2 regions of the Micromonospora sp. CA-248212 genome follow, and region 1 is predicted to be linked to the other one. Evidence: riboswitches for the same ligand, from Rfam matches in the RefSeq annotation. Region 1 holds a riboswitch; the other holds the start of a gene.
The links. A riboswitch is a leader RNA that binds a small molecule or an ion and turns the genes downstream of it on or off. The one in region 1 is predicted to bind cobalamin.

Region 1 (15,879 bases):
CGCCCAGCAACTCCAGTTCCCGCCAGAAGAAGCGGTGCAGGTTCACCGGACGTGGCTGCGGGTGGATCGCCACCATCACCAGCCGGCCCCGGGTGGTCAGCACGTCCACCGCCGTGCCGACGCCGGCGGCCGAACCGGACACCTCGAACGCGACGTCCGCGCCCGCGCCGCCGGTCCGTTCGTTGACCAGCGCCACCACGTCGGTCGGCCCCGGGTCGACGGCCTCGATGCCGATGCCCGACGCGACTCCGCGCCGGAAACCGTCCGGTTCGACGAGCAGGACCTGGGCCCCCCGCTCACGGGCGACGGCGGCGATGAGGACGCCCACCGGGCCCCCGCCGACGACGACCACGTGCTCGCCGGACGCCACCTGTGCCCGGCCGACGTCGTGCACCGCCACGGCGACGGGCTCGACGAGCGCCGCGCGGTCCAACGGCAGGTCGTCGGGGAGCGGCAGCACCAGGTCGGCCGGCACCGTCCAGGACGACTGCATCGCGCCGGGCGAGTCGATGCCGAGGAAGTCCATCGCGTGACAGATGTGCGAGTGGCCACGACGGCACGCCGGGCACTGCCCGCAGGCGCGCGTGGGCATCACGGTGACGGGCTGCCCGACCCGCAGATCGGCCACGCCGTCGCCGACCGCGGCGACGCGCCCCGACATCTCGTGTCCCAGGACCGCCGACGCGCCGACCCGGGCGTCCATGTCGCCGTGGAAGATGTGCAGGTCCGTACCGCAGATCCCGGTGTACGCCACCGCGATCCGTACCTGGCCGGGGCCCGGCGGTTCCGGTGCGCGGTCCTCGATCCCGAGGTCCCGTGCTCCCTTGTAGACAACTGCCTTCACTGCTGCTCCGTCTCGACGTGGTTGGTACGTACGGTGCGGGTGACAGGGCGGCCGGAGCCGCGTCCGCGGTGTCGGCGCCACGGACACGGTAATCATCCGACCAATTGCGGTCCAGTGCGGATACGGTCCGTGCCGGCTCAGTGCCGCAGCGGCGCCACGTCGTTCGGGGACGTGACCGCGTCGACGAGCAGGGCCTCGACCCCGGCCGGCACGGCGGCGACCGGGTGCTCGGCCACGGCGAGCAGCCGCTTGCCGGCTCGCTCCGGACGGACGTTCGGGCTGTCGGCGGTCGGAGTCCCCGGACGGTGTCCGGCGGCCGCGATCGCCGCCTCGTCCACCCGTACCCCGAGGCCGGGTGTCTCACCCAGGACGAACGCGCCGTCCTCGACGTGCAGGTCGAGGCCGATACCCGTCGGTGGTCGGAGATCCTGCAACTCGCTGACCAGGTGGTTGGGCACCGAGGTCGCGGCGTGCAGGAGACCGACGGGGATGTTGCCGATGGGGCTGACCGGTAGGTCGTTGGCGTGCGCCAGCGCCGCCACCCGCAGGAAGTGGGTGACCCCCCAGACCGCGGCCGTCTGCACGATGTCGACCGCGCCCGCCGCGATCAGCGGCCGGTACTGCTCCAGCCCGGTGAGGTTCTCACCGGTGGCGATCGAGGCCCGTACGCCCCGCCCCACGGCGGCCAGGCCCTCGGCGTCCCAGCGGCGGACCGGCTCCTCGATCCAGATCAGATCGAGGGTACGTTCCAACTCGGCCACGTGGCGCACGGCCTGCTTGCGCGACCACGCCTCGTTGACGTCGAGCATCAGGCCCGGCCGTCGGCCGTGACCGGCCTCGGTCAGCACCTCCCGGACCAGGCCGAGCCGGTGCCGGTCCCGCTCGATGTCGAGACCGCCCTTGAGCTTGGCGGCCCGCAGGCCGTACCCGGCATAGACCTCGTACTCCGCGACCAGTTCGTCGTCGGTCAGCCCGATGTCGAGACCGGAGGCGTACGCGGGAACCCGCCGGTCCCGCCCGCCGAGCAGGCGCCAGAGCGGCTCACCGGCGATCTTCGCCTTGATATCCCACAGGGCGGTGTCCAGCGCGCCGATCGTCCCGAACACCAGGCCGGCGTGCCCGGCCTTGAACGTCTGCCGCAGCATCCGGTCGTACAGGGTGGACACCGCGCGGGGATCTTCCCCTTCGATGGCCGGGAAGATCTTGTCGATCTCCACGTGCGGCCCGAGGCCGATGCCGTCGATCCCCTCGTCGGTCTCGACGATGGTGATCGGCAGTGTCGTCACGCCGTCGGGGAACACGCCGTTGGCGTCGCCGACGGGTCGGCCCCACTCCTGGACCGTCGTCAGGGTTCGATACCCGGTGATGCGCATGTCAGCCTTTCGTGGAACCAGCGGCGACGCCGTCGGCGATCTGGCGCTGAAGGAACAGGTAGACCGCCAGGACCGGGATCGCGGCGATGAGCACCCCGGAGGCGAAGGTGGGAATGTCCTCGGAGTACTGCCCCCGCAGCGAGGTCACCCCGACCATGAGGGTCCGGTGGTCGGCCGACGGCATCAGCAGCAGCGAGATGAGCACGTCGTTCCAGCAGAACAGCGTGTTGAGGATGCCCACGGACAGCAGCGCCGGAGCGCCCAGCGGCAGCATGATCCGCCGGTAGACGCCGTACACGGTGTTGCCGTCGATCCGGGCCGCGTCGACGATCTCCGCCGGGATGGTGCGGTAGTAGCTGGTCATCAGGAAGACCGTGAAGGGCAGGAACTGCGCGACGTACGCCAGGATCAGTCCCGGGTACGTGTCGACCAGGCCGCTGTCGGCCATCACCCGGGCCAGCGGCACCATGATCACCTGGAAGGGGATGAAGAGCGCCGCGAGGCAGCCGATGAACAGCGCCGTCGAGCCCCGGAAGCGCAGTTGGCTCAGCGCGAAGCCGGCCATCGACCCGAACAGCAGCAGCAGGAACACCGCGCAACCCACCACGAGGATCGAGTTGGCGGTGTACCGGCCCATGCCGACGCTGGTCCACGCCTTGGTGATGTTCTCGAAGTGCAGGGAGTCCGCCAGACCGAAGCGGTCGAGGATGTACTCCCGGCGGGTCTTCATGGCGACGTTCGCCGTGAACAGGAGGGGGTAGATCGTCGCGACCGCGAGGAGCCCCATCGGGATCACGAGCAACCATCTGCCCAGTCGGACGCGGGACATCAGTCCTCCCTCCCCGCGCGTCGGAGCAGCTTGAGCTGGAGCAGCCCGACGACGAGCATGATGACGAACAGAACGGTGGACGCGGCCGACGCGAGGGCCGGTCGGTTCATCCGACCCTGCTGGATCCAGATGTAGTACTCCGGCAGGTAGGTCGAGCCCTCCGGACCGCCACTGGTCATGACGTAGAGCAGGCCGAACATGGACGTCAGCATCCCGATCATCGTGGTCACGAAGACGAACTGGATGGTGCGGGTCAGGCTGGGAATGATCACGTGCCAGATCACCTGGGCCAGGGACGCGCCGTCCACCCGGGCGGCGTCCAGCAGGGCCGCGTCCAGGGTCGCGAAGCCCGCGAGGAAGACGACCAGGGCCATTCCGAAGGTCGCCCACACGTGCACACCGACGACCGCGAACATGGCGACGTCCGGATCACCGAGCCAGTCCACCGGCCCGATGCCCACCGTGGACAGGACAACGTTGACAGGACCGTCAAACGAGAGCAGCAGATTGAAGATCGCGCCGACGATGACCGGGGACAGCACGGCCGGGAAGAAGTAGACGCTGCGGTAGAACCGGTGCCCCGGCACGCGCAGGTAGATGAACGTGGCGAGTAGACCCGGAATGGCCACCGCCACCGGCAGGAGCAGGACCAGCAGTCCCACGTTGCGCAGCGCCTGCTGGAACAGCGGATCCTGGAGCAGGTGGACGTAGTTGTCGAAGCCGACCATCGCCCCGTCGCGGTCGCCGTCGCCGGTGAAGGAGAAGTTGACACCGAGCGCGAGCGGGTACAGCCGCAGCAGCACGAGGATCAGGACGGCCGGGGCGACCAGCACGAAGGGCGCCAGTTGCTCGGCGCGTCGGCCGCCGGCGGCGCGCCGCGAGACGGCGCGGTCGCGAGGCGGCGGTGCGGAGGGCGGGACCCCGCCGGCCCGCCCGGCCGAAGCCGAGCGGACCGACGGGAGCGACTTGCCGATCGTCACGAGATCAGCCCGCCGTGTCCGAGGCGGCCATCTGCTTCACGACCTCGTCCACGCTGATCGAGCCGCTGAGCAACTGCTGCGAGAGGCGGCCCATCAGGTCGAGCGACTTCGAGGAGAGCGCCACGTGCACCGCCGGCTTGCCGGTCTTGAGCGCGGAGACGATCGTGGTGACGGCCGGCCCACTCGCCGACACGTCGATCGTCGTGTCCGCGGTGATCGCGCCGGCGTTGGCGTAGAACGCCTTCAGCGCCTCGGTGGAGCTCAGCGAGCGCACCAGGTCGGCGGCCACCTTCGGGTCCTTGGTCCACTTGGCGACCGCGTACCCGATGCCGCCGTCGTACGGCAGGCTGGGGGTCACGCCGCTGGTCACCGTCGGGGCCATCATCACGCCCAGCTTCTCCGGCGTGATGAACTCGTTGAAGTCCTTCCAGTGCCCGATGTCGGACATGAGGCCGATCATGTGGGCGGCCTTGCCGGACTGGAACACGGCGAACGCGTCGTTGAACAGGGCGGTGGAGTTCGCGCCGTCGTTGTTCAGCTTGGCGGTGCCGGTCTCCTTCCACAGCTCGAAGAGCCGCTTGACGTTCGGCGACTTCCAGTCGCGCTTGCCGGCGATCCAGTTGTCGTATTCCTGCGGGGTCAGCACGCCCGATGCCATGGCCGACAGGAAGAACTGGATGCCGTAGCCCTCCTTGTTGCCGACGGAGAAGCACTTGGCGCCGGTCTGCTTGGTGATGACACCGCAGTTGGCGACGAACTCCTGCCAGGTCGTGGCGGGCTTCGCCGGGTCGAGACCGGCCTTCTCGTAGAGCGTCTTGTTGTAGTAGATCGGGTGGCCCTGCAGCGTCACCGGAGAGGCGTACGTCTTGCCGTCCTTCGCGAACGCCTCCCAGCCGGCCAGCCGCTGCCGGTCCTCGCCGACGTACTCGTCGAGCGGCTGGAGCGAGGCCACCCGGTCGCGGATCTGGCCGCCACCGTTGAACAGGATGACGTCCGGCCCCTTGCCCGACTGGAGGGCCGCGCCCAACAGCGTGTAGTACTCCTCGAACGGCTGGGCGACGAACTCGACCTTGACGTCCTTGTGCTTCTTGGCGAAGTCGGCCTTGGCCTTCTCCACGTACTGGGCGGAGCTGGCCTCGCCGGACTTCCAGTCCCAGACGACCAGCTTCTTGTCCGAGCCTTCGGACGATGAACCCGAACCTGTCGCGCTTCCACAGCCTGTCAGGGCCAGCCCTGCAACGAGGACCGCGGACCACACTGCTCGTTGCTTCATCGTTGCTCACCTTCATATGGGGAGTGGCCGAGACGCCGGCCGTCGATGCAAGATTGACGAGAACGTAACTCGTATGACGTCTGACGTCAACGGTTGCCCGTACACTGGGGCGGACTTGTGGGCCCGCTCCCGCGGCCACGCGGAGGTGAACGTGACGACATCGAACCAGTCGGCCGTCAACGGCACGGCGACACCGAACTGGACGCGTCGCCCGACGAATCTGGCCCAGGCGATCACGGCCGAGTTGGTGACCCGCATCGTCCAGGGAGCACACCCCTCGGGCACGCCACTGCCCCCCGAGCCGGTGCTCTGCGAGACCTTCTCGGTGAGCCGCACCGTCATCCGGGAAGCGGTGAAGATCCTGCAGGAGAAGGGGCTCGTGCAGGTCCGCCAGGGCAGCGGAACGCTCGTCACCCCACCCTCGTCGTGGGACATGCTCGACGAACTCGTCCTCGCGGCGACCATCGCCGAGGACGACACCCTGGCGATCCTGGACGACCTGGTGGTCACCCGCCGGGTGCTGGAGTCCGACATGGCCAACGTGGCGGCCCGCCTCGCCGACGAGGCGGCGATCGACCGGCTACGCGCCCTGGTGGACCGCATGGACGAGCTGGTCGACGACCACGTCACCTACCAGGAGCACGACCGCGCCTTCCACGACACGGTCATGCAGGCGTCCGGAAACCGCATCGCCCGGGGTGTCGTCCGGTCCCTGGAGAGTCAGGTCGTCAACACCGCCCGGTACATGGGTCAGCCCGAGCGGGCCATGTGCGTGGCGTCGAACCAGGGGCACCGGCGCATCTACGAGCGCATCGCCGCCCACGACCCGGACGGCGCCGCGCAGGCGATGTTCACGCACATCACGGAGGCGTGGCTGGTGCGCCGCAGCGGACCGGGGAGCCCCACCCGGTTGCAGCGCTGACCGCTCCACCGACCCCTGGTGCGAGCCCCACGCCGCCCCGTCCGTGAGGCCGGAGCGAAATCCAGGTCCATCCATCGCTTGAGAATGTTAGCGATAACAGACTACCCTCGGGCCGCAGAGGCGAAGGGCACGCTTCACCGCTCCACTCGATCCACCGAGGTCGATGGAGTAGTGCATGACCAACGCCCGCTGGTGGGTGACCGGGCCTCCCCTCAGGGGCGTTGACCACCGCCGTCGACGTACGGCGGGCCGCCGCACGCGGGAGCCAGGGTGGACACCCGATCCCCTCCTGCCGTGCTCGCGGCACCGCCGCCGCCCCACCCGAGCGACCCGCGACGACACCCGCGACACGCCGCCAGCGCACGCGGCGGGCCGCCCGCCCGTCGTGACCCACCCTGGAGGTACCGATGCACCCCACACCGCCACCACGGACCACGACCCGGCTCCGGCGCGGTCTCGCCTGGCTCACGAGCCTGCTACTCGTCTCGACGCTGATGCCGGCCACGGCCGCCCGCGCGGACAACCCCATCGTCCAGCACATCTACACCGCCGACCCGGCGCCCCTGGTCCACAACGGACGCGTCTACCTCTACACCGGCCACGACGAGGACGGCTCCTCGTACTTCACCATGAAGGACTGGCGGGTGTGGTCGTCCGCCGACATGGTCAACTGGACCGACCACGGCTCGCCACTGAGCCTCGCCACCTTCAGCTGGGCGAGCGCCAACGCGTGGGCCGGCCAGGTCGTCGCCCGCAACGGCAAGTTCTACTGGTACGTGCCGGTCACCGCCCGAGCGACCAACTCGATGGCCATCGGCGTCGCGGTCGCCGACAGCCCCACCGGGCCGTTCCGGGACGCCATCGGCCGCCCCCTGGTGGGCAACGGTGAGATCGACCCCACGGTCTTCATCGACGACGACGGTCAGGCGTACCTGTACTGGGGCAACCCGAACCTGTGGTACGTCCGGCTGAACGCCGACATGATCTCCTACAGCGGCAGCGCCACCAAGATCCCGCTCACCACCGCCGGGTTCGGCGCCCGCAGCGGCAACGCGAGCCGGCCCACCCTCTACGAGGAGGGCCCCTGGGTCTACAAGCGCAACGGCACCTACTACAACGTGTTCGCGGCGGAGTGCTGCTCCGAGTTCATCGGATATTCGACCGCCACCGGCCCGACCGGCCCGTGGACCTATCGCGGCACGGTCATGCCCCGCCAGGGCGCGAGCTTCACCAACCACCCGGGAGTCATCGACTTCAACGGCGGCTCGTACTTCTTCTACCACAACGGGGCGCTGCCGGGCGGTGGCGGTTACACCCGTTCGGTGGCCGTGGAGAAGTTCACGTACAACACCAACGGCACCATCCCGACGATCAACATGACCACGACGGGCGCGCCGCAGATCGGCACGCTGAACCCGTACGTGCGGCAGGAGGCCGAGACCATCGCCTGGGGTTCCGGCATCGAGACCGAGCCGGCCAGCGAGGGCGGGATGAACGTCGGGTGGATCGAGAACGGGGACTACATCAAGGTCAAGGGCGTCGGCTTCGGTACGGGCGCGACGTCCTTCTCCGCGCGGGTCGCCTCGGCGACGTCCGGCGGCACCATCGAACTGCGCCTCGGTAGCCCCACCGGCACCCGGGTGGGCAGCTGCGCGGTACCCGGCACCGGTGCGTGGCAGACGTGGCAGACCGTCTCCTGCCCGGTCTCCGGCGCCACCGGCACCCAGGACCTGTACCTGCGGTTCACGGGCGGCAGCGGCACCCTGTTCAACCTCAACTGGTGGCAGTTCCAGGCCAACGGCACCACGCCCACTCCGACGCCCACCCCGACGCCGAGTCCGACCGCGGACCCGACGCCCACGCCCATCCCGACGCCCACGACCACTCCCACGCCGACGAGCCCGGCCGGGACGTCCTGCGCGGTCACCAACGCCGTGGTGAACACCTGGCAGGGCGGGTTCGAGGGACGGCTGACAGTCACCAACTCCGGATCGTCGGCGCTCAACGGCTGGCGGGTCACCTGGACGCTCGCCAGCGGGCAGACGGTCTCCCAGGTCTGGAACGGCACCCTCACCCAGTCGGGTAGCCAGGTGACCGTCGCGAACGCCGCCTACAACGGCCAGCTCGCGCCCGGAACCTCGACCACCGCCGGCTACCTCAGCTCCACCACCTCAACCAGCCCTCCGACCACCACCCCCACCTGCACCCCCGCCTAACTCCCCCGGGTTCCCACCCCCAAAAACACCCCCACCCCATCCCCACACCCGTCCGCCGCCGACGTTGATCATGAAGTCAATGCCCCCGACACGCCGATAGGGAGCAACAACTTCATGATCGACGGGGCGGGGCCGGGGGTGGGGTGGGGGTTCTAGAAGTCGTCGTCGAAGGCGACCGTGCCGGTCACCCCGACCTGGTACGCCGACACCCGCCGCTCGAAGAAGTTGGACAGCTCCTGCACGTCCTGCAACTCCATGAAGGCGAACGGGTTGGCCGACCCGTAGTGCGGCGCGATCCCGAGCTGGGCGAGCCGGCGGTCGGCGACGTGCTGCAGGTACTGGCGCATGTCCGCCAGGGTGAGGCCGGGCACCCCCTGGCCCACCAGGTCCTCGGCGAACTGGACCTCGCACTCGACCGCCTCGGTGAGCATCCGGCGGACCTGGTCGGCCAGGTCGTCGTCGAACAGATCGGGCTCCTCGGCGCGTACGGTGTCGACGACGTCGAACGCGAACGCCATGTGCATGGACTCGTCGCGGAACACCCAGTTGGTCCCCGACGCCAGCCCGTGCAGCAGGCCACGGGAGCGCAGGAAGTAGACGTACGCGAACGCGCCGTAGAAGAACAACCCCTCGATGCACGCGGCGAAACAGATCAGGTTGAGCAGGAAGGTCCGCCGGTCCTCGCGGGTACGCAGCTCCCGCAGGTCGTGCAGGGAGTCGATCCAGCGGAAGCAGAACTCGGCCTTGCGACGGATCGACGGGATGTTCTCGATGGCGGCGAAGGCTGCGAACCGCTCGGTCTCGTCGGGCACGTACGTGTCGAGCAGGTTCAGGTAGAACTGGACGTGCACGGCCTCCTCGAACAGCTGCCGCGACAGGTAGAGCCGACCTTCGGGGCTGTTGACGTGCTGGTACAGGTTGAGCACGAGGTTGTTGGCGACGATCGTGTCGCCGGTGGCGAAGAACGCGACGAGGCGGCTGACCAGGTGCCGCTCGGCCGGCGACAGACGGTCCAGGTCGGCGAGGTCGGCGTGCAGGTCGACCTCCTCGACCGTCCACGTGTTGCGGATGGCGTCCCGGAACCGGTCAAAGAAGTGCGGGTAGCGCATCGGACGGAGAGTCAGGTCCATCCCGGGGTCGAGCAGCATGTGCGTGGTCCTCGCGTCGGTGGTGCTGTCCGTGGTGGTGTCGGCGACGGTCACTGGCACGCCTCGCACGACTCGGGGTTCTCCAGCGAGCAGGCCAGCGCCTCGGCGTCGACCGCGACGGGGAGGACGGGCGGCACCGCGCTGACGGTGGCCTGCTGGATCCGGGTGGCCGGCCGGGACCGCAGGTAGTAGGTGGTCTTCAGACCGGTCTTCCAGGCGTACAGGTACATCGAGGAGAGCTTGCCGATGGTGGGCGAGGCCAGGAACAGGTTCAGCGACTGGGACTGGTCGATGAAGGGCGCGCGGGCGGCGGCCAGGTCGATCAGCGCCCGCTGCGGCAGCTCCCACGCGGTACGGAACAGCTCCCGCACGTCGGCCGGCAGCTCCATGACGGACTGCACCGAGCCCTCGGCCCGCTTGATCGCCGACCGGATCTGCTCGGTCCACAGACCGCGGGCCTTCAACTCGCGTACGAGAGCCGTGTTGACCTGGAGGAACTCCCCCGACAGCGTCTCGCGCTTGAACAGGTTGGACACCTGCGGCTCGACGCACTCGTAGCAGCCGGCGATCGAGGCGATCGTCGCGGTGGGCGCGACCGCCACCAGCAGCGAGTTGCGCAGCCCGTACTCCCGCACCCGCTGACGCAGCGCGGTCCAGCGTGCGGCCTGCGTACCCTCGACACCCCACAGGTCCGGTTGCAGGCGCCCCCGCGCGGCCCGGGTCTGCGCGAACGCCGGGTGGGCGCCGAAGTCGCGGGCCAGGTCGGCGGAGGTCTCCAGCGCGGTCAGGTACAGCTCCTCGCTGATCCGGGTGGACAGCTCCCGCGCGGCCGGTGCGTCAAACGGCAGCCGCAGCGCGAAGAACACGTCCTGCAGCCCCATCAGCCCGAGCCCGACCGGCCGCCAACGGGGGTTGCTCGCCGCCGCCTGCGGGGTCGGGTAGTAGTTGATGTCGATGACCCGGTCGAGGAACGTCACCGCCGTACGCACCGTGGCGCGCAGCCGTTCCCAGTCGATGCCCTCATCGGTCAGGTGGGCGGCGACGTTCACCGAGCCGAGGTTGCAGACTGCGGTCTCGTCGTCGCTGGACACCTCGATGATCTCGGTGCAGAGGTTGGAGAGGTGCACCACGTTGCCCGGCTCGGCCGTCTGGTTGCACAGCCGGTTGGCCGCGTCCTTGAAGGTCATCCAGCCGTTGCCGGTCTGGGCCAGGGTCCGCATCATCTTCCCGTACAGTTCGCGGGCCGGCAGCTGCCGCACGTAGCGGCCCTCCGCCTCGGCGGCCCGGTACGCGGCGTCGAACCGCTCGCCCCACAGATCGGGCAGTTCGGGCACCTCGTCGGGGTCGAACAGCGACCACATCTCGTCGGCCTCGACCCGGCGCATGAACTCGTCCGGGACCCAGTTGGCCAGGTTGAGGTTGTGCGTACGCCGGGCGTCCTCGCCCGTGTTGTCCCGGAGCTGGAGGAACTCCTCGATGTCCGGGTGCCACGGCTCCAGGTAGACGCAGGCCGCGCCCTTGCGCCGCCCGCCCTGGTTGACCGCCGCGACGCTCGCGTCCAGTGTGCGCAGCCACGGCACGATGCCGTTGGACTGCCCGTTCGTGCCCCGGATCAGCGCGCCACGGGACCGGACCCGGGAGAACGCGATGCCGATGCCACCGGCGAACTTGGACAGGTTCGCGACCTGGGCGTAGCGCGCGTAGATCGAGTCCAACTCGTCGCGCGGCGAGTCCACGAGATAGCACGAGGACATCTGGGTGTGTCGGGTGCCGGAGTTGAACAGAGTCGGCGAGCTGGGCAGATAGGCGAGGCTGGACATCAGCCGGTAGAAGTCGACCGCCTCGTCCGGCGTACGGGACAGGCCGCAGGCCACCCGCAGCAGCCAGTACTGCGGCGTCTCCAGCACCAGCCGGGTGGTGGGGTGACGCAGCAGGTACCGGTCGTAGACGGTGCGCAGGCCGAAGTACTCGAAGCGGCGGTCGCCGTCGGGGTCGACAGCGTCGTCGAACGTCTCCGCGTGCGCGGCGACGAACGCGGCGGTCTCGTCACCGATCAGACCCTCGGCGTGGCCGGCCCGGATCGCCGCGCTGAACGAGGTGATGCCCTGGCGCCGCACCTCCTTGTCGACGTAGCCGGCCAACAGCCGCGCGGCCAGGCGCGAGTACTGCGGCTCCGTACCGATCATCTCGGCCGCCGTCTGGATGGACAGCCGGTCCAGCTCGGCGGTGGTCGCGCCGTCGTAGAGGCCGCTGATCGTGCGGGTGGCCACCCGCATCGGGTCGACCTCGGTCAGGTCGTCGGCCCACCGCTCGACCGCCCGGACGATCTTGTTCACGTCCACGGCCTCGGTGCCGCCGTCGCGCTTGCGCACCTGCATCGGGGTCCGCCGCGCGGCCTCGCCGCTGACCGGGACCACCTGGGTGACTGTCACCACTCACTCCTCGGGAGTTCGAGACCTCAAGGGCCCTCGGACGCGGGGAGACGGACGCCGTCGACGCCAGGCCAGCGCGGGCGTGGGCGAGGTGGCGTCAGCCGTTCCGCGCGGCCTCGGACCGCCGCGCACCCGAGGGTCGGGTACGCGGCGCGCTGGCAGGTCTTCGGACTCGCGGGCGCGACCGGGCCTGCCCGGTCACCTACTGGCCGTCGCTTCCCAGGCCGTTGGCCCAGTGCTGATGACGGCGGTCGTTCCCACTCACCGCTGCGGGACAGTCCCGGACTTGCACCGGGTTCCCTCTTGCCTCGACCACTCACCAGGAGTGGACGAACCAGCTGCGGTCGACACCATATATAGGGGCGAGCACGTTTGTCACACCCCACATGTCGGGTTCGGCGTGTCGCGGTCGCCGATGACGACCCTCGTCGATCGGCTCGGAGCCGGCCGACGAGGCGGTGCCGCCCCGACCGTCGCCATCGGCTTGACCGAGGCGAACCGGCACCGATACGGTCGACCCACTATCTGCGGCGACGCGAGGGAAGCCGGTGAGAATCCGGCGCGGTCGCGCCACTGTGAGCGGCCCCCAGCCCGGGGGGCGCGAGCCAGGACGCTCGGTCGTCCGCAGCCTTGCGATGGGGACGCGTCATCCCCGAGGAGGTTCGTTCACGCATGTCCAGCTCCACGTCCAGCCAGCCGCTGTCGCACCCCGCTGTCCCGACCCGTCTCCTGTGGACGGTCCTGGCCACCGTCGCCGTGCTCGCCCTGCTGGCCTACCTCGTCGCCTTCGATCAGGGGGCGGTCTCGCGCAGCGGGATGTACCTGCACGAGCTGATGCACGACGGCCGGCACCTGCTCGGTGTCCCGTGCCACTGAGCGACACCGGCACCGCACCCACGTTCGTCACGGTCCTGCTGCGCGGGCTGCTCGCCGGCCTGGTGGCCGGCCTGATCGCCGGGACGTTCGCCTACGTCGTCGGCGAACCACACGTCGAGGCGGCCATCGCCATCGAGGAGGCGGCCACGCACGCGGAGGCCGCCGCCGACGGGCACCAGCACGCCGAGGAGGCCGCCGAAGGGCACCAGCACGGCGAGGAGGCCCTGATCGGCCGCAACGGCCAACGCGGCGGCCTGTTCCTGGCCACCGGCCTGTTCGGCGCCGCCATGGGCGGCCTGTTGGCCAGCGCGTACGTCCTGCTGGCCCGTCGTCGGCGGACCGCCGACGACGGGCGGTCCGGGCTGTTGCTGGCCGGCGGTGCGCTGCTCGGCACGGTGATCGTGCCGTTCCTCAAGTACCCGCCGAATCCGCCGGCCGTCGGCGACCCGTCCACCATCAACCAGCGCACGGTCACCTACCTGCTGATGGTGGTACTCGGCCTGGTCGCGGTCTGGTCCGGTTCGCTCGGCTACCGGTCGGTGGGTGAGCGCGCGCCCGTGTGGCTGCGGGCCAGCGCGGCGGTCGGCGGTTTCCTGCTGGTCACCGTCGTGTCCTATGTGGCGCTGCCGTCGTTCCAGGAGGTCCCCGGCGACTTCCCCGCGACGCTGCTGTGGAGCTTCCGCCTCGCCTCGCTCGGCACCCAGATGGTGCTGTGGACCGGGATAGGCCTGCTCTTCGCCGCCCTGATGCACCGCCAGCGCGCGGTCGCCGACGCACGACTGGCCGGGTGAGCGCCACCAGCCTGCGGCTGGTCGCCCACGGTCACACCGCCGCCCTGCGGCAGGCCCGGTTCGGCGGGAACGACAGCCTGGACGAGGGCGGCCGGCGTGCCGCCCTCGCCCTGTCCCCCGCCGCTGCGGGCCGTCGCGCAGGCGACGCGGTGGCATGCCTGTCCAGCCCCGCGGCGGCGGCCGTCGAGACCGCCGAGGTTCTCGGGCTCGCGCCCACCGTCGAGGCGGCCCTGGCCGACTGTGACTACGGCGACTGGTCGGGCCGGTCCCTCGCGGAGATCGCCGCGACGCGGCCGGACGCGCTGCGCGAATGGCTGTCCACGCCGGACGCCGCGCCGCACGGCGGTGAGTCGATCCTCGCGGTACGCCAGCGCGTCGGTCGGTGGCTGGACGCGCAGCGCGACGTCGGCCGACGGGTCACCGCCGTCACGCACCCGCTGGTGATCCGGGTCGCGCTCGTGCACGCCCTGGATCTGCCGCTGGCCACGTACCGGCAGTTCGACGTCGCGCCGCTGGCGATCGTCCGACTCACCGGCCACGGCCCGAGCTGGCAGTTCCGCCTGGACGCGGCACCGGCACCGGCGAACGGGTGACGAGGGTCTACCACGGCTCCTGTCGAGCTGCCCCAGATCCGGGGCAGCGAGGTCGGCGGGCAGTCGCGCGACCCGCGCCTCGGAGCCGAGATCGGGCGGCTCAGAGCTGAGATCGGGCGGCCCGGACGGGTGTCGGGCAGGCCTGGAACGCACGCCCGGCGGGCCTGGAACACAGGGCCCGGCGGGCCTGGAATACACGCCCGGCGGGCCTGGAACGCAGGTCGGGCGGGCCGTGAGGAACGGCCCGCCCGACTGATGTGCTTCCGGCTTACTTCGTGACGGTGACCGTGAACGGTCGGGACACCGTCGCCTTCGAGCGGGACCCGGACAGCGTCACGCTGGTGACCCCGGGCTCCGTCGCGTCCGGGACGCCGACGGTCCCGCCGGCGACGATGCCGTCACCGTTCGCGCGTACCGTGCCGACCCGACGGCCGTCGCCGAGGCTGACCGTGATCTCCTCGTTCGGCGCGAAGCCGGAGCCGTCGACCGTGATCGACGTGCCGCGCGGCGCGGACGGCGTGGGCAACGACAGGCGCGGCTGGTAGGCCGGGTCCGTCGAGCCCACGGTCAACTGCACGGTTGCCGTCGCCGGCGTACCGGAGGACGCGCCGGTGGCGCGGACGGCGTACCGCCCCGGTGGCGTGTCCCCGGAGGTCGCGACGGTCGCGCGGACCGTGCCCGTCGCGGACGCCGAGACCGTCACCTCGCGGGTCGTGCCGGCCGCGAGGCCCACCGTCACCCGCTCGCCGGCGGCGAACCCGCTGCCGACGACCGTGACCGCGTCCCCAGCGGCGACCGACTGCGTGCCGGACACCGCGAGGGTGGTGGCCGCCCCGGCCCGCCGGACGGTCACGGTGAAGCTCGCGGTGCTGCTGGACACCGTGTCCCACGCGGTGACGCGCACCGTGTAGGCGCCCGCACGGGCGTAGGTGTGCCGGCCGCTCAGCGCGCCGTCCGCACCGATCGTGGCGTCGTCCGGAACCGTGCCGTCACCCCACTGGACGCGGGCGTGGTAGCCGGTCGGGTCGGGAAGACCGCCGGTCACCGATCCGAGGTTCGCCGTGAGGACCTGCCCGGCGTCGACGCTCTGGTCGCCCGGGGCGGCGGTCACCAGCGCGGCGGCCGGCGTGCCGTCGTCGGCGACGGCGAACACGTGGATCCGGCCCGCCGAGCGCGGGTCGCCGGTCTGCGTCGGCAGGGTCACCGAGACCAGCGTCCTACCCGCCGGGATCTGGTACGGCGTGGTGGCGAACAGGAACGGCTGGGCGCCGTCGCGGCTCGTGCCACTGAGCCGGTACGCGGACTTCGCGACGACGATGTTGCCGTAGGACGGCGTCCCGTTGGCGTTGCCGCCCAGCGTCCAGTCACTGAACTGGATCGGAATGCTCGCGGTGCTGCCGTCGCTGAACGTCGCCGTGCCGGTCGTTGCCTGGTTGCCCTGCGTACCGGCACCGATGAACGAGATGCTCTTGGCGTCGGCCGGCAGGCGCAGCGCGATCGTCGCGCCGTTGCCGGTGGCGTTGTCCGGCTGCCCGGCCGGGACCTGCGGCAGGGTGAAGCCCAGCGCGGTGCCCGGCACCTGGTGCCGCTGCCCCTGGGTCA
Region 2 (15,879 bases), 750 kb from region 1:
CCGCCCCCACCGCCACCATCGGGACCGTCGGGGCGCGGGCCGGCGGAGCCGCCGTCGTCCGGGCGGCCGTCGTCGTCCGGGTCGTCGGGGTGGTTGTCCTGGGCCCGTTGCAGCGCCTCGTCGAGGCGCTTCTCGTCCAGCCCCGGCGTGTCGAACGGGTCGCGGCGACGGCGGTGCGGCAGGGCGAGTCGGGCCGCCACCCGCACGTCGTCGCTGGTGACCCGGTCCCGGTCGTGCCAGGCGGCGTGGGCGAGGGCGGTACGCGCGGTGACGATGTCGGCGCGCATCCCGTCCACGTCGAACGCCGCGCACACCTCGGCGATCTGCCGCAGCGCGGCGTCCGGCAGGCGTACCCCGGGAAGCCGGCGGCGGGCGGCGGCCACCTGGGCGGCGATCTCGGCGTCGGCGTCGGCCCAGCGGGCGGCGAACCCGGCCGGGTCGGCGTCGGCGGCGAGCCGCCGGCGGACGACCTCCACCCGGATCTCCGGGTCCCGGCTGGCGTTCACCTCCACGGTCAGCCCGAACCGGTCGAGCAGCTGCGGGCGCAGCTCCCCCTCCTCCGGGTTCATGGTGCCGACCAGCAGGAACCGGGCCGCGTGGCTGACCGAGACGCCCTCGCGCTCGACGTGGCTGCGGCCCATCGCCGCCGCGTCCAGCAGCAGGTCGACGAGGTGGTCGTGCAGCAGGTTGACCTCGTCCACGTAGAGCACGCCCCGGTGGGCGGCGGCGAGCAGGCCCGGTTCGAAGGCGCGTACGCCCTCGCCGAGGGCCTTCTCCAGGTCCAGCGACCCGACCACCCGGTCCTCGGCCGCTCCGACGGGCAGTTCGACGAGGCGCGCCGGCCCGGTCTCGACGGCCGCCCCGACCGGGTGCGGCCCGTCCGGGCAGCCCGGGTCGGGTTCGGCCGGATCACACCCGAAGCGGCAGCCGGCGACCCGGCGCACCGGGGGCAGCAGCGCGGCGAGGGCGCGTACGGCGGTGGACTTGGCGGTGCCCTTCTCGCCCCGCACGAGGACCCCACCGATCGCCGGGGACACGGCGTTGAGCAGCAACGCCAGCCGCATGTCGGCCATGCCGAGCACGGCGCTGAACGGGTAGGTCGTGGTCATGCCCGGTCCTCCAGGTCGCCCTCGCTGGCCAGGTAGGTGTCGCGCAGGCGGTCCAGGGTGGCCGGCTCGGGCTTGGCCCACAGCCCCCGGTCGGCGGCCTCCAATAGCCGCTCGGTGATGCCGCGTAGCGCCCACGGGTTGGACTTCTCCAGGAACTCGCGGGTGGTGTCGTCGAACAGGTACGCGGCGGCCAGGTGCTCGTACATCCAGTCGTCCACCACACCGGCGGTGGCGTCGTAGCCGAACAGGTAGTCCACGGTGGCGGCCAGCTCGAACGCGCCCTTGTAGCCGTGCCGGCGCATCGCGGCGATCCACTTCGGGTTGACCACCCGGGCCCGGAACACCCGCCGGGTCTCCTCGCCCAGCGTGCGGGTCCGCACGTCGTGCGGCATCGCCGAGTCGCCCACGTACGCGGCCGGGGACGTGCCGGTGAGGTGGCGGACCATCGCCACCATCCCGCCGTGATACTGGAAGTAGTCGTCGGAGTCGACGATGTCGTGCTCGCGGGTGTCCTGGTTCTTCACCGCGACCGCGATCCGCGCGAAGGAGCGTTCCATGTCGGCGCGCGCCTCCCGCCCGTCCAGGCCCCGGCCGTACGCGTAGCCACCCCACACCGCGTACACCTCGGCCAGGTCGGCGTCGCTGCGCCAGGTCCGGGCGTCGATCAGCGGCAACAGGCCCGCGCCGTACGCCCCGGGTTTGGAGCCGAAGATCCGGGCGGTGGCCCGCCGCTCGTCACCGTGCTCGGCGAGGTCGGCGGCCACGTGGGCGCGCAGGTAGTTCTCCTCGGCCGGCTCGTTCAGGGCGGCGACCTGCCGGACGGCGTCGTCGAGCAGCGCCACCACGTGCGGGAACGCGTCGCGGAAGAACCCGGAGATCCGTACGGTGACGTCGACGCGGGGCCGACCCAGCTCGGCGGTCGGCACCACCTCGACGCCGGTGACCCGCCGGGACCGCTCGTCCCACACCGGCCGGCAGCCGATAAGCGCGAGCACCTCGGCGATGTCGTCGCCCTGCGTCCGCATGGCGCTGGTGCCCCACACGGTCAACCCCACCGAGCGGGGGTACGCGCCGGTGTCGGCGAGGTGCCGGGCCAGCAGCGAGTCGGCCAGGGCCACGCCGACGTCCCAGGCGTTGCGGCTGGGGATGGCCTTCGGGTCGACGGAGTAGAAGTTCCGGCCGGTGGGCAACACGTTGACCAGGCCCCGGGTGGGTGAGCCGGACGGGCCGGGCGGCACGAACCGGCCGTCGAGCGCACCGAGGGTGTTGGTCAGCTCGTCGGTGGTGCGAACCAGCCGGGGCACCAACTCGGTGGCGGCGAAGCGCAGCACCTCGGCGGCGTCCGGGATCGGCTGGCCGGTCACCTCGGCGACGACCGCCTCGGCCGTGTCGGCGGTCCAGCCCAGGGTCTCCATGCCGACGACCAGCCGCCGGGCGAGGGTTTCGATCAGGTCGATGGCATCGGCGGCGGTGCCGGCCGGCCCGTCCACCGCGTCGGTCAACGCGGCCGGCAGGGCGATCCGCTGGCCCGGCGTGGCAAGCAGTTCCTGTTCGTCGAGGCCGTACGCGGTGGCGAGGGCCTGCCGCAGGCCGGGCAGGGCCTGGACGCCACCCCAGATCTGCGGGGCGCGCAGCACCGCGAGGACCAGGTTGACCCGCGGCTCGCCGGTGGGCGCGTCGGCGAGGATGTGCAGGCCGTCGCGGATCTGCACGTCCTTGACCTCGCACAGGTAGCCGTCGAGGTGCAGCACGAAGTCGTCGAAGTCGTCCGCGTCGGGCATCGCCTCGGTGTGCAGGTCGTGGTGCAGCTCGGAGGCGCGGACCAGGTCCCAGATCTGCGCCCGCACGGTCGGCACCTTCGCCGGGTCGAGCGCCTGCACGGTGGCGTACTCGTCCAGCAGTTGCTCCAGTTTGGCCAGGTCGCCGTAGGTCTCGGCGCGGGCCATCGGCGGCACCAGGTGGTCGATGACCACGGCGTGCGCCCGCCGCTTGGCCTGGGTGCCCTCGCCTGGGTCGTTGACGATGAACGGGTACACCAGCGGCAGGTCCGCGAGGACCGCGTCGGGCGCGCAGCCGGCGGCCAGGCCGAGGCCCTTGCCGGGCAGCCACTCCAGGGTGCCGTGCTTGCCCAGGTGCACCACGGCGTCCGCGCCGAAGCCGCCGTCGGAGACCGGCGCGGCGAGCCAGCGGTACGCGGCCAGGTAGTGGTGGCTCGGCGGCAGGTCCGGGTCGTGGTAGATGGCGATCGGGTTCTCCCCGAAACCACGCGGCGGCTGGATCAGCAGCGCCACGTTGCCGAAGCGCAGCCCGGCCAGCACGACGTCCCCGCCGTCGGTGTACAGCTCGCCGGGCGGCTCGCCCCAGTGTTGCCGCATCCGCTCGCGCAGCTCGACCGGGACCGCCTCGAACCAGCGCCGGTACGTCTGCCCCGGTATCCGCGCCTCGGCGGCGGCCAACTGCTCCGGGGTGAGCCACTCCACGTCGTGCCCGCCGGCGGCGATCAGCGCGTGGATCAGCGCGTCACCGTCCGTGGGCGGCGGCGTGCCGCCGAGGTCGTAGCCCGCCTCGGCGAGCGCGGCGAACAGCCGGACCGCCGAGGCCGGGGTGTCCAGCCCGACGGCGTTGCCGACCCGCGAGTGCTTGGTGGGGTACGAGCTGAGCACCACGGCGATCCGCTTGTCGGCGTTCGGCACGTACCGCAGCCGGGCGTGCCGCACCGCGATCCCGGCGACGCGGGCGGCCCGCTCGGGGTCGGCGGCGTACACCGAGAGACCGTCGGCGTCGACCTGCTTGAACGAGAACGGCACCGTGACGATCCGGCCGTCGAACTCGGGGATGGCCACCTGCATCGCCGCGTCCAACGGGGACAGTCCGGCGTCGCTGGCGGCCCACTGCTCGCGCGTGCTGGTGAGGCAGAGCGCCTGGATGACCGGCACGTCCAGGGCGGCGAGCGCGCCGACGTCCCAGGCGTCCTCGTCGCCGCCGGAGGAGGCGTCGGCGGCGACCGCGCCGCCGGCCGCGAGGACGGTGACCAGCAGCGCGTCGCAGCGGGCGAAGAGCCCGAGGGGGCCGGCGCCGGCCGTCAGCCCGCGCAGCGAGCCGCAGAAGATCGGCAGGGGGTTGCCGCCGGCCGCGCGGACCGCCTCGGCCAGCACGTCGACGAACACGGTGTTGCCGGCCAGGGCGTGCGCCCGGTAGAAGACGATTCCGATGGTGGGCCGACCCGGTTCGGTGGGGTGCTCGCCGTGCACGCCGTACGCCGGGGTCGGCGCGGGCGGTGCGAACCCCTCCCCGGTGAGCAGGACCGTGTCGGAGAGGAACCGGGCCAACTCCCCCAGGTTGTCCGGGCCACCCTCGACCAGGTACGCGAGGGCCTGGGCGACCACCCCGGACGGCACCGTGGAGACCGCCATCAGCTCCGCGTCGGGCAGCGCCTCGCCGCCAAGGACGACCGTCGGCACGCCGCTGGCGAGCACGGCGGCGAGGCCGTCCGGCCACGCCTGCCGACCGCCGAGTAGGCGTACGACGGCGAGGTCGACCCCGTCGAGCAGGGCGGGCACCTCGTCGGCCGCCACCCGGGCAGGGTTGGCGAGCCGGTAGTCGGCGTCGCTGGCGCGGGCGGCCAGCAGGTCGGTGTCGGCGGTGGAGAGCAGCAGAATGCGCACGGCAGGCTCCGGACGGTAACGTCGGCGCGCTCGCGGAAGCGGTTCGGCGACGACGTGCGGGTGGGCGCGGGGTTCAGCGGGCACCGCGACCCGGACCGCTCACCGGCACGGGGCCGGCGGCGACGGGTGGCGTGGCGCGGAACTCAGCGGGAAACGACGCCCAAGCGAGCGGATGCCGGCGCGGTTGTGCGGCCGGGTCGGGGCGCGGCGGTGCGACCGCCGCTCGGGGTACGACGGTGCTCGTGGGTGCGCAAGACGCCATGCGTCATCGGGTCCTCCTCGGGTGTCCACGCCCTGGGGTACGTCCCGACGGCCGAAGTATCCTGGCTTCCGGATCGACGCTCTCCCCCGGCCTTCCAACCGCAGACACACGGCCGTGACTCGCGAGGGGGGATCACTCCCCGGTGACAGTGGCGGGACCGCGTCGGATTCGCACCGACTTCCTTCACTGCCGTCAGGCCGCGAATGCTGCCACACCCTCGCGCCGCCGGTCAACGCGGACCCCGGTGCCGCCCGGTCACGAGCACCACATTGACCTGCGAAGATATCGGGGCGAGTCACTCACCCGACGATGCTCATCGAGCGCAGCGCCAGCCCTTTCGGTCGACATTGACGGCACGCCCCACCACGTGAACGCTGGCGCCACGATCGGCGGCGGTGAGCTGATCCTTCCACCCGTCCTCACGCTCATCCAGCGATCACTCGCGCAGGCGAAACCCGCTTGAGCCCGGTTACGGCCTGACCGGCTCAGCGGGCGTGGCGTTCCGGGTGGGCCCGATTCCACACCCGCATCCGCTCCGGGTAGCCGGTGCGGGCCGCCTCGTACAGCGGCACCGCGTGTTTGCGGGCGATGTCGCCCGCTGCCCGGGGTGTGCCGGTGCGGCGACGGATCCACTCACCGTCGTAGGCGATCGCGACCACGGTGGTGTCGGTGGCGGTCGTCTCCGGTTCCAGGTAGAACTCCACCCCTCGCCGGCTGGCGACGAACGCCTCCAGCGCGGCGAGGTCGTCCCGGGTGGCCTCACGGTCCAGCTTCGTCGGGGTCGCCTCGCCGCCGCGAGACCGCCGGTTGAACCAGCCCATGCCCAGCCCCTCTCCTTCGACGCCACTCCCAGTTCAGCACCGATTCCTGGCAATAGGCTGCACGGCGGGTGGGAGGAATCTGACTCCGCTGGGGCGGAACCCGACGGGCGCGGGCGGTGTCATCAGTGCGAGTCCGACCGGAGGTTCCCCTGGACGACGACGTGCTCGTCACCCGCGCCCGAGCCGGTGACCTGGAGGCGTACGACCTCCTGGTCGCCCGGCACACCGCGTCCGCGTACCGGACGGCGGTGCTGCTCGGCGCGGGTTCGGACTCCGAGGACGTCGTCCAGGAGGCGTTCGTGAAGGGCTACCGCAAGCTGTCCCGCTACCGGGGAGAGTCGTCCTTCCGCTCCTGGTTGCTCGCGATCGTCGCCAACGAGACCCGCAACCTGCACCGGTCCCGCACGCGCCGGGAGGGCCTGGTCCTGCGGGCGGCGGCGAACCCCCCGCCCGAGGTCGCCGAGGATGACGCCGTTGACGCCGTCCTGGCCGGCGAGCGGCGGGCCGCGCTGGTGGCGGCCCTGCGGCAACTGCCGGTACGCGACCGCGAGGTGATCGTCTGCCGGTTCTTCCTCGATCTCGGCGAGCAGGAGACGGGCGTCATGCTGGGCTGGCCCCGGGGAACGGTGAAGTCGCGTACCTCACGGGCACTGGCGAAGCTGCGCGCCCTGCTCGCCGACGAGGAGGTGCGTCATGGATGACCTCACCCGGGACGGCCTGGAAGCGGAGCTGCGTGACCTGGGCGTCTGGTTGGACACGCCCGTCACGCCGGACGTGACCGCACGGGTGCGCGACCGGCTCGTCGGGGACGTACGCGGGCGACGTCGGTGGCGCTCCCTGGCCGCGGCGGCGCTCGTTGCCCTGCTGGTCGCGGCGCTGCCGCCGACGCGTGCGGCCGTCGCCGACGCGGTCGGCGAGGTGCTGCGCTTCGCCGGCGTCGGCATCGTCACGTCGTCCACGCCGTCGCCGCCCGAGGACGAGCCGTCGCCCCTGCCGTCGCTGCGGATGGTGGGGCTCGACGAGGCGCGGCGGGCGGTGCGCTTCCCGATCCGGGTGCCGGCCGCGCTCGGGCCGCCGGAGCGGGTGTCGGTCGCCGACCCCGACGGCACCGGCGCGTACCGGGTCGCGACGCTGCTGTACGAGGGCGGCGGGGTGCGTCTCGACGCGTTCGACGGTCGTCTCGACCTGACCTTCCACAAGCGGACCAGCCGGCCGGGTGCGGAGTGGACGCAGGTCGACGGTGACTTCGCCGTCTGGGTCGACGGTCCGCACGTGCTGTCCTACGTCGACCGGTCGGGGCAGATCCGCCGGGAGACCGCACGACTCGCCGCGTCGACCCTGATCTGGGAGCAGGCCGGCGTGACCTACCGGCTGGAGGGCGCGCGCAGCATGGCCGAGGCGCTCGAGATCGCCGGCTCGCTCCCCTAGGAACCCGCCCGGCCCGACCGGTGTCTCTCTGGTACGGGACACGTCCTTGTGGGAGGGAGCAAGATGATCACTTGGGGCAGGTTTCTGCTGGGGTCGGTTCTGGTGCTGGCGGGCTGCGGCACGGCCGGTGACGGGCCGGCGACGACTGCCGGCGGTCCAACCACTGCGGCGGTCGGCTGCGCGTCGCGGGTCGAGACGGGGTCGCTGCCCGACTGGGCGGACGAGGGGTTCCACGGGGACACCCGCATGCCGCACGTCTTCGGCGCACGGGGTGAGATCGTGGCGGTGCTGTTCGGCCACCCGCTGGCGCAGGTCCGACCGGACGCGTCGAGCAACAAGATCCTCTGGGTGGCCCGGCCCGCCACGGCCTCGCCGCCCCCGGGCGCCTCGACCAGCCTGAAGATCATCGCCACGTTGGACGGCACCGACACGCGAGTGACCCACGAGGTCGCCGGCGGGCCGGCGCCGTCGATCATCGACATGCCGCGAGCGGGGTGCTGGCATCTCGACCTGAGCTGGGGCGGGCGCGCCGACACGATGGATCTCGTCTACGCCGAGCGGAAGCCGTGACGACGGGGAAGAACCCCTCCCGCCATATCCAACATATACCGCATGGGGGGACTTGCGACAAGGCCCCCGCTGTGCCGCAGAATGGCCCGTCCAAGGCCATGACCTGCGCAAACGGGAGCCATGAAGATGAACGTGTCGTCGGCGGCGGCCAGTGTGTTCGACCTCCCCGAGAACCTCGCCGCCAAGGCCGACCCGGCGCTCGTCGCCCGGGACGAGCAGCACTTCGCCGTGATCGCGGCGAGCCTTCAGCGGTCGATCGCCGACCTGTCCGACCGCCTGGACGCCGAGCGCCGGGCACCGGCGGGCAAGGGTCGGCAGGCGGTCGTCCGGGACGAGGAGGTCCGGCGGCTGACCGCCCGCCTGCGCGCGCTGCGCCGTTTCGGTCTGGATCTGTGTCTCGGTCGCATGGTCCACGCGGACGACCCCGAGCCCGTCTATATCGGACGGTTCGGCCTCAGCGACGGCGATGGCCGCCGGCTGCTGCTCGACTGGCGTTCACCGGCCGCCGCGCCGTTCTTCGGAGCGACCCACGCCAACCCGATGGGCCTCGCGAGCCGACGCCGGTATCGCTGGACCCTCGGCCGGATCAGCGACTACTGGGACGAGGTGTTCACCCCGGACGGGTTCGAGGGGCACGCCGCGCTGGACGACCAGTCGGCGTTCATCGCCAGCCTCGGCGGCAACCGCTCGGCCCGGATGCGCGACGTGCTCGGCACCATCCAGGCCGACCAGGACGCCATCATCCGGGCCGGATCACGCGGCGCGCTCGTCGTCGACGGCGGTCCGGGCACGGGCAAGACCGTCGTCGCCCTGCACCGCACCGCGTACCTGCTCTACTCCGACCCGCGCCTGCGGCAGGGGCGCGGCGGGGTGCTGTTCGTCGGGCCGCACCAGCCCTACCTGGCGTACGTCGCCGACGTCCTGCCCAGCCTCGGCGAGGAGGACGTGCAGACCTGCACCCTGCGGGACCTCGTACCGCAGGGCGCCTCGGCCGCCGCCGAGAGCGACCCGGAGGTGGACCGCCTCAAGTCCTCGCTCGACCTGGTACGGGCGATCGACGCGGCCGTCCGCTTCTACGAGGAGCCGCCGACGACGGCGCTGACCGTCGCGGCCGGCGACACCGACATCCGGCTGAGCGCCGACGACTGGGCCCAGGCGTTCGAGGCGCCCGGACCGGGCACCCCGCACAACGAGGCCCGCGACGAGATCTGGGACGAACTGCTGAGCATCCTGCTCGGCAGGTACGACGGCGACGAACCCGAGGACCTCGTCCGCGCGTCGCTGCGGCGCGACGCGGAACTCCGTACCACGGTCAACCGCGCCTGGCCGCTGCTCGACGCGGCCGACATCGTCGCGGACCTGTGGTCGGTACCCGCCTATCTGCGCAGGTGCGCCCCCTGGCTCGGTCCCGACGACGTCCGCCGGCTCCAGCGCGCCGACGCCCGCACGTGGACGGTGTCCGACCTGCCGCTGCTGGACGCGGCACGACAGCGGCTCGGCGATGCGGAGGCGTCAGGGCGTACCCGCCGCCGCGACGCCACGATCGCCGCCGAACGGGAACGCATGGCGACGGTGGTCGACGAGCTGATCGAGGCGCACGCCTACGACGACGGCGAGGGCGTGCTGTCGAGCCTGCGCCAACTGGACCTGCAGGACGCGCTTGTCGACGAGGCCGTGCTGCCGGGCGTCGCCGCGGATCTGCTGGCCGGCCCGTTCGCGCACATCGTGGTGGACGAGGCGCAGGAGCTGACCGACGCGCAGTGGCAGATGCTGCTGTCGCGGTGCCCGTCGCGCAGCTTCACGATCGTCGGGGACCGGGCCCAGGCCCGGCACGGATTCACCGGGTCGTGGCGGGAACGGCTCGCCCGCGTCGGGCTCAACGAGGTGACCCTGACCTCGTTGACCGTCAACTACCGGACGCCCCGGGAGGTCATGGCGCAGGCCGAACCGGTCATCCGGGCCGTACTCCCGGACGCGAACGTGCCGACCTCGATCCGCGGCAACGGGATCCCCGTCACCCACGGATCGGTGCGCGACCGGGACGCGATCGTCGACGGCTGGCTCGCCGAGCACGCCGAGGGAATCGCCTGCGTCATCGGCGACCCCACGTTCCGGCCGGCGACGAGTCGCGTCCGGTCGCTGAGTCCGGAACTGTCCAAGGGGCTGGAGTTCGACCTGGTCGTCCTCGTCGATCCGGAGGCGTTCGGTGAGGGCGTCCAGGGGGCGGTCGACAGGTACGTCGCGATGACGCGCGCGACCCAGCGGCTCGTCGTGCTCACCGATTAGGCTGCCGGACGTGCCAAACGACGTGCGGGAGGCGGCGGCGCACAACAACGCGCAATGGTGCGACGTGGTGTGCGCCAGCCACGGCCTGGTCGGCCGGATCGACGCCGACGCGTGGTCGGTGCCCCGCCGCTCCCCGCCCTGGTATCCGGACGCGGTCACCCTGCGCCCCGGCGTCGACCCCGAGGCGCTGCTCGCGCGGATCGACGCCGGGGCCGGCGCGTCGGTGAAGGACAGCTTCGCCGACCTCGACCTCGCGGCGTACGGGTTCCGGGTCCTCTTCGACGCGCAGTGGATCCACCGCCCGCCCACCGAGCCGCCGACCGGCGTGCCGCTCGACCGGGTCACCACGGCGCGAGGGCTCGCGGAGTGGGCGAGCGCGCACGGCGGCGGGGAGCTGTTCCGCCCGGCGCTGCTGGCCGACCCGGGCATCCGGGTGCTGGCCCGGCACGACGGGCGGGGCGCTGTCGTGGGCGGGGCGGTGGTCAGCGGCGACGATCCGTCGGGCGTCTCCAACCTGTTCAGCACCAGCGACGATCCGGACGAGATCTGGCTGGCGATCTCCGCCACCCTGCCCGACGTACCCCTGGTCGGCTACGAGTCCGCGCCCGACCTGCCCCCGGCCCGCCGAGCCGGCTTCCACCCCGCGGGCCTCCTGCGCATCTGGCTCCGTTGATCATGAAGTTATTGCCACGACACGCCGACATCGATGGCAACAACTTCATGATCAACGCCGGCGGGACGGGGGTGGGGGACGGCGTCAGCCCAGGCGGGTCAGGTCCTCCGGGGTCAGGTGGAGGGCGGCGGCGGCGATGTTCTCCTCGAGGTGCAGCGGGTCGCTGGTGCCGGGGATGGCGAGGACGTGCGGGCCCTGGTGCAGGGTCCAGGCCAGGCGTACCTGCGAAGGGGTGACGCCGTGGTCGCGGGCGACCGCCTCGACGGCCGCGCCCGGCGCGGCGGTCGCTCCCGCCTCCCGGGACGTTCCGGCCAGCGCGAAGAACGGCACGTAGGCGACTCCCCGCTCGCCGCAGGTCCGGACGAAGGCGTCCTGTTCACGGTAGGCGTCCACGCCGTAGTTGTTCTGCACGCAGACCACCGGCGCGATGCCGGCCACCTCATCCAGCTGCTCGGGCCGGACGTTGGACAGCCCGAGGTGCCGGATCAGCCCGGCGTCGCGCAGCTCGGCCAGGGCGCCGAACCGCTCGGCCAGCGGCACCGCCCCCGGCCCCCGGCCGAGCCGTAGGTTCACCACGTCGAGCTGGTCGCGGCCGAGACGACGCAGGTTCTCCTCGACCTGCGCGCGCAACTGCGCGGGGGTGAACGCCTCGGTGAACCCGTCCACCGGGTCGTAGCCGAAGCCGACCTTGGTGGCGATCACCAGATCCTCGGGGTACGGGGCGAGGGCCGCCCGGATCAGCTCGGTGGCGTACCGGGCGGGACCGGTGCCCACCCGCAGGGTTCCGCCGGGCGAGACGTAGAACGCGGCCGTGTCGAGGTGGTTGACGCCCAGCTCGACAGCGCGGCGCAGCAGCGCGATCGCGCGATCGAGGTCGGGGTTCGCGGTGATCCGCATCGAGCCGAAGCCCATCCGGCGCACCGTGCGGTCGCCCAGGGTCCAGGTGCCCGCCGCGGCGGCGGTGATCTCGTCGATTGGCATCGGGCGACCGTAGCCAGCACGGGCGCGCGGCGCACTCGGCCACGCGCCCGATACCGGCACGCCCTGATCCGGGCTAGTTTTGTTGTGCTGCCGACGACTGCTCCCGGTCGGCGGCGCGCGGCGGACGCAGCGCCGGCACCAGCGCCAACGTCGGCAGGAGCAGCAACGGCACCACCAGCAGCGCCCGCAGGACGCCGACGTGGTCGCCGAGCAGCCCCAGCAGCGGCGGGCCACCCAGGAAGGCCGTGTAGCCGATCACGGCGACGACGCTGACCCGTACCGCCGCGTGCGCCTCCTCGTCGGCCGCCGCGCTCATGCCGACGGGGAAGCCGAGTGACGCGCCGATCCCCCACAGCGCGACACCGACGATGGCCACCGGTCCCGAGCCGGCCAACACGGCCAACGTCGCGCCGGCGGCGGCGAGCAGGACGGTGCCGGTGAGGACCGGCACCCGCCCCCAACGGTCCAGCGCGACCGTGCCGGCGGTGCGACCGAGGGTCATGCCGACGACGAACACGCCGAAGACCGCCGCGCCGGCCGCCTCGCTCAGGTCCCGGCCGTCCACGAACGCGACCGCCAGCCAGTCGTTGGCGCTGCCCTCGGTGAAGGCCGCCACCAGCACGAACAGCCCGATCAGCAGGGTGCGCGGCTCGCGCCAGGCGGCGAGCTGGGCCCGCCGACGACCGGCCGGGGTGGTGTCCGTCGGCCCGTTGGCCGCGTCCACGGCGGGCTGGGGCAGGTACGCCCGGGACGCGAAGACGGTGCCGACCAGGACCACCACGGCCACCACGGCGAGGTGCGCGCCCACCGGCACGTCCAGGCGGGCCGCGCCGGCGCCGACGCCCGCGCCGGCCACCGACCCGAGGCTCCAGGCCGCGTGGAAACGGGGCATGACGGTACGCCCCAACCGACGCTCCACCGCCGCGCCCTCGACGTTCATCGCCACGTCACACGCGCCGGAGCCGTAGCCGAAGGCGACCATCCCCAGCGCGACGACGGCGGCCGACCCGGCGACCGTCGCGCCCAACCCGGCCACGATCAGGCCCACCGCGACCAGCACGGTGGCGAGGGTCACCGTGCGGGCGGAGCCGAGGCGCTGGGCGAGCAGCCCGGACGTCGGCATGGCGAGCAGCGCGCCGACGCTCAACGCGAGCAACAGCAGCCCGAGGCGGCCGGCGGACAGATCCAGCGCCTCCCGGACGGCCGGCACCCGGGAGAACCAGCTACCGACGGCCAGGCCGTTCAGGGTGAAGGTCAGGGCGACACCGTTGCGGGCGAGCACGATGGCCCGCGTCGGCGCGGCGGCGTCCGGGGCGACGGCGGGACTGGTGGGGGCACTCAAGGGGGTGGTCCTCTTCCTGGGGGGTGATCTCCTGGCACGATCGCACACCTGAGAGCGCTACCACCACAAGCGGGCCCCGCCCCTTACCGCAGGCCCGCAGCTCGGGGGATGATGGCTGGCAGGCGCACGCCCGCCGGGGGCGGGCGTCGTCGGGGAGGACACGATGACGGCAGCGGCACCGCGCCCAGCCACCCTGGAGGACGTCGCCCGGGCCGCCGGAGTGTCCCGGTCCACCGCCTCGCGGGTGATCGCCGGCACCGGGTTCGCCTCGCCGGCCGCCCGGGCACGGGTGGTGACGGCCGCCGACCAGCTCGGCTACGTGCCCAACCCGGCCGCGCGCGCACTGGTCCGCGGCGGCGGCGTACGGCTGGTGGTGGCCGCCCTGGGCACCAGCGCGGCCGTGCTGGACGACCCGTACGTGGACCGCGTGGTCGGCTCGGCCGCCCGGGTGTGCGCGCCGGCCGGCGTCGGGGTGGCCCTGCACTGGCTGCCGCTGGGTGACCCGCGCGGCCTCGACCAGCTCGCCGCCGACCGCAGCGTGTGCGGGGTCGTGCTGGTCAACACCACCGAGGACCTGCTGGCGGCCGTACCCCGGGCGCTGCACGGCCGGATCGCCTCGATCGGCATCGGCTCGGCCACAGTGCCGTCGTTCGACGTCGACAACACCACCGGCGCGGGCGCGGTGTTACGCCACCTGTACGGCACGGGCCGCCGCCGGATCGCCATGGTGACCGGTCCACGGTGGCTGCCGTGCGCGCAGCGGCCGGTGCGGGCGTACCGGCACCTGATGCGCGAGGCCGGCCTGCCGGAGCGGGTCGTGCGGGGGGACTTCACGGCGGCGCGGGGCCGGGAGGCGGCCGGCGAGGCGCTGCGGCGCTGGCCGGACGTCGACGCGATCTACGCGATCAGCGACGAGACGGCCCTGGGCGTGATCGCGGAGCTGCGCGAGGACGGCGTCCGGGTGCCCGGTGACGTCGCGGTGGCCGGCTTCGACGACATCCCGCTGGCCGGCATGACCGCGCCGGCGCTGACCACCGCGAGCCACCCCGTGGGCCGGATCGCCGCCGCGGCGGCCGCCGCCGTGCTGGCCGGTCGCCCGGGAGCGCCGGTGACGCTCTTCCCGTCCGACCTGGTGGCCCGGGACAGCGCCTGAGCGGCCGCCCGGTTAACCGGCGGCCGGCCGGGTAACCGCCTCGCACCTCTCGTCGACCGCGAGGAGTTGGTGGCCCGTGTCCGACCCCGTGCCGCCGAGCCGGGCGCCCGCGCAGGGTCACCGGCACGGCCGGTTGACCACCCGCCCACACCCGCCGGTGGTGACCGGGCCGAGCGGCATCGTGCCGCTGCCCGGCGGTGACGGTGGTCGGCCCGCGATGGCGTACGTGCCGGAGCCGGCCGCCGACGGGGCCGCGTACCGGCTGGTGGTGCTCCTGCACGGGGCGGGTGGTTCCGCGCGGCACGGACTGGACCTGCTGCTCGCGGAGGCGGACGCGCAGCACCTGCTGCTGATCGCCCCGCAGTCGTCGGCGACCAGTTGGGACCTGATCGCCGGTGGCCTCGGGGTGGACGTCGGGCACATCGACGCGTTGCTGGCCAGCGCGTTCGACGGCTACCCCGTACAGGGTGTGACGCTCGGCGATTTCTCCGACGGAGCCTCGTACGCGCTCTCGCTGGGCCTGGCCAACGGCGACCTGGTCGACGCGGTGCTGGCCTTCTCCCCCGGCTTCGCCGCGCCGCCGGTCGTCCGTGGGCGACCACGGATCTTCGTCTCGCACGGGGTGGACGACCCGGTGCTGCCCGTCGACGTGTGCAGCCGCCGCTTCGTGCCGCACCTGCGCGGAATCGGCTACGACGTCACCTACGAGGAGTTCACCGGCGGCCATGAGCTGCCCGCGGAGATCCGGGCGAGGGCCACCGGGTGGCTCACCGGGTGACCCCCGGTGTCGGTCAGACGGCGGGTAGGCCGAGGGCCGCGTCCACGCGGGCCAGGACGGCGACGTCGTCGTCGGGATGCACGCCCCGCAGCAGGTCGATCGCCGTCGCCCGGACCTGGCCGATGATCATGGCGAGGGGGAGGGTCTGGGTCGACCCGAAGAGCTGCCCCGCGGTACGGACGGCCGCCAGCGCCGCCTCGTCCGCCCGCAGGGCGTGCCGGTCGGCGACCTCCTCCTGCCCGTCCAGGTCGGCGGCGAGCGCCGCGCCGGCCTCCCGGACCGCCTCCACCAGGCAGCGCAGCGCGTCGCCCAGCTCGGGCGGGGTGGAGGTCCCGAGTCGACTGAGCGTCACGCCCGCGCGGGCCAGCACCCGGACGTTGCGGACCACGTAGTCGATCTGCCGGACCGACTCGTCCACCGACCGCAACCGGCCGATGTGTCGGCGTCGGCGCACGTTGAGCCGCAGCGCCTCGCCGGCGGCCAGCACGCCGTCCCGCAGCCCGTCGACCCGGGCGTCCATGCCCCGGGCGCGCGCCAGGGCGGCCACCGCCGCCGGCTCGTCGCGCCCGTCCAGCGCGTCGGCGATCCCGCCCAGCAGGCCGGCCAGCTCGTCGAACGTGCGCCGCACCTCGACGACGAGCGGCGCGAGCGGGTGCCGGGCGTCGACGAGCAGGCTGACGGCGAGCGCCACCGCGCCGCCGATCAGCGCGTCGACGAAGCGGAACGGCACCAGCGACCCGTCCGGCGGCGCGACCACCACCAGGTAGAGCGCGGAGACGGCGGCCTGTACGAGGGTGACGCCGGTGGCCCC

Region 2: linked by a shared signal. The riboswitch ahead of cobN (cobaltochelatase subunit CobN) and the one ahead of ACQP03_RS14150 (CbtB domain-containing protein) in region 1 are both predicted to bind cobalamin.

What each region holds. Positions count from the first base shown of each region.
Region 1 covers NZ_CP192023.1:2,958,838-2,974,716, reverse strand. Annotated here, with positions in the region: gene ACQP03_RS14195 (zinc-dependent alcohol dehydrogenase) at 1-844, opposite strand, end outside; gene ACQP03_RS14190 (mandelate racemase/muconate lactonizing enzyme family protein) at 982-2,217, opposite strand; gene ACQP03_RS14185 (carbohydrate ABC transporter permease) at 2,219-3,046, opposite strand; gene ACQP03_RS14180 (carbohydrate ABC transporter permease) at 3,046-4,026, opposite strand; gene ACQP03_RS14175 (ABC transporter substrate-binding protein) at 4,031-5,299, opposite strand; gene ACQP03_RS14170 (FadR/GntR family transcriptional regulator) at 5,451-6,221, shown strand; gene ACQP03_RS14165 (family 43 glycosylhydrolase) at 6,629-8,437, shown strand; gene ACQP03_RS14160 (ribonucleotide-diphosphate reductase subunit beta) at 8,590-9,585, opposite strand; gene ACQP03_RS14155 (ribonucleoside-diphosphate reductase subunit alpha) at 9,636-11,963, opposite strand; cobalamin riboswitch at 12,158-12,371, opposite strand; cobalamin riboswitch at 12,515-12,654, shown strand; gene ACQP03_RS14150 (CbtB domain-containing protein) at 12,690-12,893, shown strand; gene ACQP03_RS14145 (CbtA family protein) at 12,884-13,684, shown strand; gene ACQP03_RS14140 (histidine phosphatase family protein) at 13,681-14,277, shown strand; gene ACQP03_RS14135 (GH92 family glycosyl hydrolase) at 14,546-15,879, opposite strand, start outside.
Region 2 covers NZ_CP192023.1:3,708,102-3,723,980, forward strand. Annotated here, with positions in the region: gene ACQP03_RS17835 (VWA domain-containing protein) at 1-1,109, opposite strand, end outside; gene cobN (cobaltochelatase subunit CobN) at 1,106-4,774, opposite strand; cobalamin riboswitch at 5,069-5,245, opposite strand; gene ACQP03_RS17845 (hypothetical protein) at 5,522-5,857, opposite strand; gene ACQP03_RS17850 (RNA polymerase sigma factor) at 5,983-6,558, shown strand; gene ACQP03_RS17855 (hypothetical protein) at 6,551-7,285, shown strand; gene ACQP03_RS17860 (hypothetical protein) at 7,349-7,855, shown strand; gene helR (RNA polymerase recycling motor ATPase HelR) at 7,982-10,141, shown strand; gene ACQP03_RS17870 (hypothetical protein) at 10,152-10,814, shown strand; gene ACQP03_RS17875 (aldo/keto reductase) at 10,899-11,795, opposite strand; gene ACQP03_RS17880 (MFS transporter) at 11,869-13,137, opposite strand; gene ACQP03_RS17885 (LacI family DNA-binding transcriptional regulator) at 13,301-14,290, shown strand; gene ACQP03_RS17890 (alpha/beta hydrolase) at 14,367-15,068, shown strand; gene ACQP03_RS17895 (FUSC family protein) at 15,082-15,879, opposite strand, start outside.